2 regions of the Deinococcus planocerae genome follow, and region 1 is predicted to be linked to the other one. Evidence: riboswitches for the same ligand, from Rfam matches in the RefSeq annotation. Region 1 holds a riboswitch; the other holds the start of a gene.
The links. A riboswitch is a leader RNA that binds a small molecule or an ion and turns the genes downstream of it on or off. The one in region 1 is predicted to bind cobalamin.
Positions count from the first base shown of each region.

Region 1 (3,394 bases):
GCGATGCCCGGCGCGTCGGCGGGGACGGCGGGGCGGACGAGGAAGGGCAGGGTCATGGCCCAGGGTACGGGGTCAGTCGTCGGCCTGCACCTCGGCCTCTTTCTGCCGCTCCCGCCACGCGGCGTAGGTCAGGCGGTCGAGGGAAAAGGTGTCGCGCGTTCGGGTGTACGTCCCCCGCCCCCCCATCCGCCCCACCAGATCGAGCGCGGCGGTCTCGACGTGGTGACGTTCCAGGTTCTGCACCGCGTCCGCGCGCAGGTGCAGCCCCAGCACCTCGCCGAGGATGACGCGGGTGCGCCCGATCAGGACCGTCTGTACCTCCCGGCACTCCAGGCTCGCCGGGCTCTGCGCCACGCGCGGCACCCGCACGCGCACCCCGGGGGCGAGGGCCACCCCCAGCGTCTCGGGCTCGCCCTGCTCATACGGGAAGTCGGTGGCGGTCGCGTTCATCACGTGGGCGAGCCCCTCGCTCACGAGGTTGACCGTGAACTCGCCGCCCCGCCCGATGTTCAGGGCAGTGTCCTTCGGCGTGCCGTCCGCCCGGTCGCCGGGTCCGAAGGCCACGACCGCCGGGTCCGAGCCCATCAGGCCGAAAAAGGAATAGGGGGCGAGGTTGACGTGCCCGCCCCCTCCCAGGGTGCTCACCCAGGCGATGGGGCGCGGCACGACCACCCCGGCGACGAGCTTGTAGACCTCGGCAGGAGCGAGGGCCGAGAAGTCGAAGTGGAGGTGGGGGGCTCCGGAAGCGGTCATGGCCCAGGGTAGCGGCTCGGTGGCGGAACGCTATGCTCGGGGGGTGCCGGACGCTCAGCCGCTCACCTACCGCGAGGCCTACGCGCGGCTTTCCCGCATCGCCGCCGAGCTGGAGAGCGGGGACGCCGACCTCGACCGGGTGCTGCCGCTGCTGGAGGAGGCGAAGACCGCCTACGCCGCCTGCCGGGAACGCATCGAGGCGGTGCGGGCGGTGCTGGCCGGGGAGTGGGCGACCACCGAGCCGGACGTGGACGAGGACGACGAGGCGGACGATCCCCCCGGGGACGACCCGGACGCCGATCCCTACTGACGGGCGCTCGGCGTATGCTCGCCCCATGAGCGACGCCCGCCCCTCCGCCGCGCCTCCCGCCGAAACGCTCCGGGCCCCCAGGGTCAATCCGCTCGTGTACCGCCTCGTGGTGACCGTCACGACGCTGCCGATCTTCCTGCGGGGTCAGAGCATCGAAGTCCACGGGCGCGAGAACGTCCCGCCGCCCGGCACGCCGCTGATCGTCGCCGGGAACCACCGCACGGGCTTCGACCCCTTCCTGATCGCGCGCAGCCTGCCGCCGGGCCGTTACCTGCAATTCATGGCGAAAAAAGAACTCTTCGTCCCGGTCATCGGCCCAATCATCCGCGCGGGCGGGTCCTTCCCGGTGGACCGCAGCGCGAACGACCTGGGGGCGGTGCGGACCAGCCTGCGCGTCCTCCAGGGGGGCGGGACCCTGGGCATCTTCCCCGAGGGCACGCGCGGCGGGGGCGAGTTGCAGGGCGGCGTGGCCCTCCTCGCGCTCAAGGGCAAATCTCCCGTGCTCCCCGTGGGTCTGAGCCGGGTAGGCCGGCGCTGGATCGTCCGCTTCGGTGAACCCATCGAGCCCACCGGGGGCATCAAGGCCCTGACCGCCCTGATCGGCGAGCGCATCGCCGCCCTCGCCGAGCCGGTGGAGGGGGGCGTCCGGTCACGGTGAGGGAGGCCGGGCCGGGGCTATAGTGGCCCGCGACGGGCGTGGGGGAAGCCGGTGGAATTCCGGCACTGTCGCGCAACGGTAAGGGTGCTCTTGTGGGGGTCCCGAGTCCGAACACCCGCCCCGTCCGGGCCGAAGCTCCCCGACCGGAGCGGCCCGTGCCCCGACCTCTCGCGGACTGGAGGAAAGCGCCGGGTTCCTTGCATCCTTGCAGTCGAGCCCTGGACGTGCCCCCTCCGCCGCCTCCCTTCACCGGGGGCGGTGCTGCTTTGGCCGCGCGGGGAGGAGGAACGAGACCCATGCTCCCACCCCCGACCCTCCACCCCCTCTCTGGCCCACCGGGGCGCGATGAGCCTTGAACGAGAGGGCCGCGCGCCCGCCCTTCCCGCCGCCCGGCCCCGGGTCTTCGGGGGCACCTTCGCGCTCGTGGCCGGTCTCCTCGCGGTCGTCGTGCTCGCGGTGGGGCTGGGGAGCGTCTATATCCCACCCGGCGAGGTGATTGGGGCCCTGTGGCGCGGGCTGAGCGGCGCCGAACTCGCCGGGAGCGACGTGATCGTGTGGCAGCTCCGATTGCCGCGCGTGGTGATGGCGGTGATCGTGGGCGCGTGCCTGGCGGTGTGCGGCGGGGCCTTTCAGGGGGTCTTCCGCAACCCGCTCGCCGACCCCTACCTTCTCGGCGCGGCGAGCGGGGCGGCGCTGGGGGCGACGGTCGGGATCGTGGCGGGGTGGTCGCGTCCCGTCCTTCCCCTCGTCTCCCTTGCGGCGTCCCTCGCGGCGGTCGGGCTGACGCTCGCCCTCGCGCGGGAGGGGCGGCGCTTTCCCACCACCCGCCTGATCCTGGCGGGGGTGGTCGTGGGGAGCGTCCTGAGTGCCTTCACCACCTTCCTGATCCTGCGCGGCGAGGACAGAGCAAGGCAGGTGCTCGCCTACACCCTGGGCGACCTGGGCTTCAGCGGCTGGCGCGACGTGGGAACGGTGCTGCCCTACGCGGTGATCGGGTGCGGCGTGCTCGTGGGGCTGGGCCGCGCGCTCGACACCCTGCAACTCGGCGACCTGACCGCGCGCAGCCTGGGGGTGCCGGTGGAGCGGCTGCGATTGATCGTCGTGATCGCCGCGAGCGTGGCGACCGCCGCCGCCGTCGCGTACGTGGGGATCATCGGCTTCGTGGGACTTATCGTGCCGCACGTCGCCCGGCTGGTGTGGGGATCGGGGCACCGGGTCCTGCTGCCCGTCTCCGCGCTGCTGGGAGGCGCGCTGCTCGTTCTCGCCGACCTGCTGGCACGCACGACGGTCCTCTCGCAGGTCGGCGTGGTGACGACGCTGCTGGGGGGGCCGTTCTTCCTGTGGCTGCTGCGGCGGGGTGGGCGTGAGTAGGGCGGTCGGCGGTCAGCCGTCAGCCGTCGGCGTGGACACGTTGGAGGCGCGGGAGCTGCACGTGCGGGCGGGAACGCACCCGGCGGTGCGGGGGGTGAGTGCGGCGTTCCGGGCCGGGGAGTTCGCCGCCGTGATCGGGCCGAACGGGGCGGGGAAGAGTACGCTGCTGCGGGCACTGCTGGGGCTGAGCCGTCCGGAGGCGGGGGAGGTGCGGCTCTCGGGCCGTCCGCTGGCGGGGTGGTCCCGGGCGGAGCGGGCCCGGACGCTCGCCTACCTCGCGCAGGGGGAGGAGCTGCCCCTGG
Region 1 is NZ_PNOR01000022.1:50,383-53,776, forward strand. Features, by position in the region: gene A7B18_RS13580 (GNAT family N-acetyltransferase) at 1-56, opposite strand, end outside; gene A7B18_RS13585 (flavin reductase family protein) at 73-753, opposite strand; gene xseB (exodeoxyribonuclease VII small subunit) at 752-1,063, shown strand; gene A7B18_RS13595 (lysophospholipid acyltransferase family protein) at 1,089-1,721, shown strand; cobalamin riboswitch at 1,739-1,858, shown strand; gene A7B18_RS13600 (FecCD family ABC transporter permease) at 2,067-3,092, shown strand; gene A7B18_RS13605 (ABC transporter ATP-binding protein) at 3,178-3,394, shown strand, end outside.

Region 2 (3,394 bases), on a different contig from region 1:
GAGCGCCTGTACACCGGCGAGTTCCTGGCGGACGTTCCGCTCGACGGCTCGGCAAACGCCACCCTGGAATGGTGCTGGGGCCGCCGCGCCTGGTTCCGCGACATGCACCTCACGGCGATGACCCGCCTCGCCAGCCTCTACCGCCGCTCCGGCCAGCTCACCGAGGCCCAGGCCACCTGTGACGCGGTGCTGCGCCTGGAGCCCACCTACGAGGCCGCCCAGGAAGAAAAGCTCCTCGCCTACGCCGCCGCCGCGCGCCCCGACGCCGTGCGCCGCCAGTACGCCGACACCCGGCAGGCCGTGGGCGTCCATGTGGATGTCTCCGACGAGGGGCGCACCCTCCGCATGGCCGAGGAGGTCGCGGGGGCGTTCGGCGGTATCGACGTGCTGATCAACAATCCCAGCCTGTACGGCGGACTGGAACGCGCCCCGTTCACGGAGATCGACCCCGCCACCTGGGACCGGGTGATGGGCGTCAACCTCAAAGGCCCCTGGTTGTGCGCCCGTGCGGTGACGCCCCACCTGCGCGCCCGTGGGGCTGGCCGCACCATCAACATCGCCAGCGCCACGGTCATGAGCGGCAGTCCCCTCTGGGCGCACTACGTCGCCAGCAAGGGAGGCGTGATCGCCCTCAGCCGCGTGCTGGCCCGCGAACTCGGCGCGGACGGGATCACCGTGAACGCCATCGCCCCGGGCTTCACCCTCACCGAGGCCAGCCTGGGGCTGATGGAGGGAGCACAAACTTACGGCGTCGACCGGGGAGCCATCCGCCGCGCCCAGCAGCCGGGGGACGTGGTGGGGGCGGCCCTCTTCCTTGCCTCGCCCGGCAGCGCCTTCGTGACTGGGCAGACGCTGATCGTGGACGGGGGAAGGCAGTTTCTCTGACGACCTCGCCCCCGGAGCGGCCCCGGCGGTGTGTTCGCGGCACAAGCCTGCCCAGGCAAACGGTCGTCTCCGTTCGAGTGGCCGTGTTCGAGACCGTCTCCCCTCCCCACACAGGCCGTTGAGCTGACGCGCCGCGCCTCACAGGGCGTCATCACACGAAGACCTGATTGCCCGCGGGGGGGTGTCGAGCGCGGGGAACGTGACCCCAGTCCAGGCATCCCGGTGAGGCGCTCGCGGCACAGAGTGGTGACCGACCAAACTTCGGGGGGAGCCCCGGCCTGAGGCACGAGTGACCACCTGACCTTTTCTCTGCTACTCTGGCCCGACCTGGTGTTGGGGAAGTCCGGTGAGAGTCCGGCGCTGTCGCGCAGCGGTAAGCAGGCGAGAAGACCTGTCAGCCCGAATGCCACCCAGGGACGCCCCGTGAAGACGGGGCACCTCTCGCCGTCAGAGGGCCACCCTGTGAGTTCGCGCATATCCGGCCCCCCTGGCCGTCTTTGCCCGCTCCGGCCCCGGCTGGAGCGGGCTTTCGATGTGCGCCCCTCCGGACCGTCTCCGCCCTGCATCCCGGAGTCGCCGCTGTGTCATCCCCCCCCTTACTCCTCGTGGTCCCGGAAGGTGCATTCCTTCATGTTCGCCCCCCGCCGAGAGGCACGGCGTGATCGTCTGTGTCGGTGCGGGCCCCGGCCACCTCGACTTCCTGACCCGGCGCGGCGCGGCCCTGATCGGGGAAGCCGACGTGGTGGCGGGCTTCGATGCGGTGGTGGACGTGGTGCGGCCCCTGATCCCCGGGGGAGCCGAGGTCGTCACGATGAGCTACCGCGATCAGGTGGCCCGACTCGCCGAGGTCGCCGCCCTCCACCACGCCGGGAACCGTTGCGTCGTCGTGTTCATGGGCGACATCCACTTCTCGGGCTTTCAATACCTGGAGCGGGTGGAGACGGCCTGCGGGCACCCGGTCGAGACGGTGCCGGGCATCTCCAGCGCGCAGATCCTGGCAAGCCGGGGCCGCGTCTGCTTCGACGAGACGACCTTCCTCACCTTCCACCGCCGGGGCGACCTGACGCCCTTCAAGACCCACCTGCGCGACGTGCTGCGGGCCGGGAGAGGCGCCATCGTGATCCCGCGCCCCTGGGACTTCATGCCGAAGGACGTGGCCTCGTACCTTCTCGCGGGAGGGGTCGGCGCCGCCCACCGGGTCGAGGTCTGGGAGAACCTGACGCGGCACGAGGCGACCTGGGCGGGCACGCTGGGCGAGCTGGAGGGGCGGGACTTCTCCGACATGAGCATCCTGCTGATCCGCGCGCTGACGCCCCTGCCCACAGGTCTAGAGGGAGAACGATGAACGGTTACGCGATTGTCCTCGCCGCGCACGGCAGCCGCGACCCGGCCAGCGCGGCGCAGTTCGAGACGCTGGTGCGGGAGGTCAAGGCGCTGGAGCCGGATCGGGTCATTACCCACGGCTTTCTCGAATTCAACACCCCCACCATCGACGAGGCGGCGCGGGAAGCGGTGGCGTCGGGAGCGAAGGAAATTGTGCTTGTTCCAGGCGTCCTCCTCGCCGCCACCCACGCGAAGAACGACCTGCCGAGCGAGCTGAACGCCCTGCGCCGCGAGTTTCCCCACGTCACCTTCCACTACGGGGCGGCGATGGACCTCCACCCCGCTCTCCTCGACGTGTGCCGCGAACGGCTGATCGAGGCGGAGGCGGGCGCAGCGGGTGAGGTCAGACGGGATGAGACGCTGCTCCTCCTCGTCGGGCGGGGCACCACCGACCCGGACGCGAACGGGGACGTTCACAAGCTGGCCCGCTTTCTGGAAGAGGGGCTGGGGTACGGGGCGAGCCTGGTCTGCTACAGCGGGACGGCCAAGCCCGACCTTCCCACCGGCCTCGCCCGCGCCGCCCGTCTCGGTTTCGCGCGGGTGGTCGTGCTGCCGTACCTCCTCTTCGACGGAGTGCTCGCCCGCCGGGTGCGCTCGGCGGTGGAGGCCGCCGCCCAACGCTGGCCGGGCACCGAGTTCCTGACCGCCGGGCATCTGGGGCCGCATCCCAAGGTGGCCCGGGTGTTTCTGGAACGGGCGCGCGAGGGCGTGCAGGGCCACGGACACATGAACTGCTCCCTGTGCAAGTACCGGGTGGGCGTCGTGGGCTACGAGGCGCAGGTCGGCGAGCCGCAGGTGGGGCACCACGGGGCGGTGCGGGGGCTGCTGGCGGGCGGCGAGGCACCGAAACGGAAAACCATCCAGCCCTACGAGCCCCACCCCATCGAGGCGCAGTCCTTCGAGATCATCGAGGGGCTGCGGGACTGGTCGGCGGTGAACGCGGCGGACCGCTACGCCATGCAACGCCTCGTCCACACGGCGGGCGATCCGGGCATCGTGGAGGACCTCTTCTTCTCGCCGGGCGCGACGGAGGCGGGCGTCATGGCGATCCTGCGCGGCCTGACCGTCGTCACGGATGTGACAATGGTGCAAAGCGGCCTCAAGCGCCAGCTTCTCGCGGAACTCG
Region 2 is NZ_PNOR01000017.1:84,189-87,582, forward strand. Features, by position in the region: gene A7B18_RS11495 (SDR family oxidoreductase) at 1-885, shown strand, start outside; cobalamin riboswitch at 1,187-1,314, shown strand; gene A7B18_RS11500 (cobalt-precorrin-7 (C(5))-methyltransferase) at 1,418-2,230, shown strand; gene A7B18_RS11505 (precorrin-8X methylmutase) at 2,227-3,394, shown strand, end outside.
Region 2: another riboswitch for cobalamin. It lies ahead of A7B18_RS11500 (cobalt-precorrin-7 (C(5))-methyltransferase); the one in region 1 lies ahead of A7B18_RS13600 (FecCD family ABC transporter permease).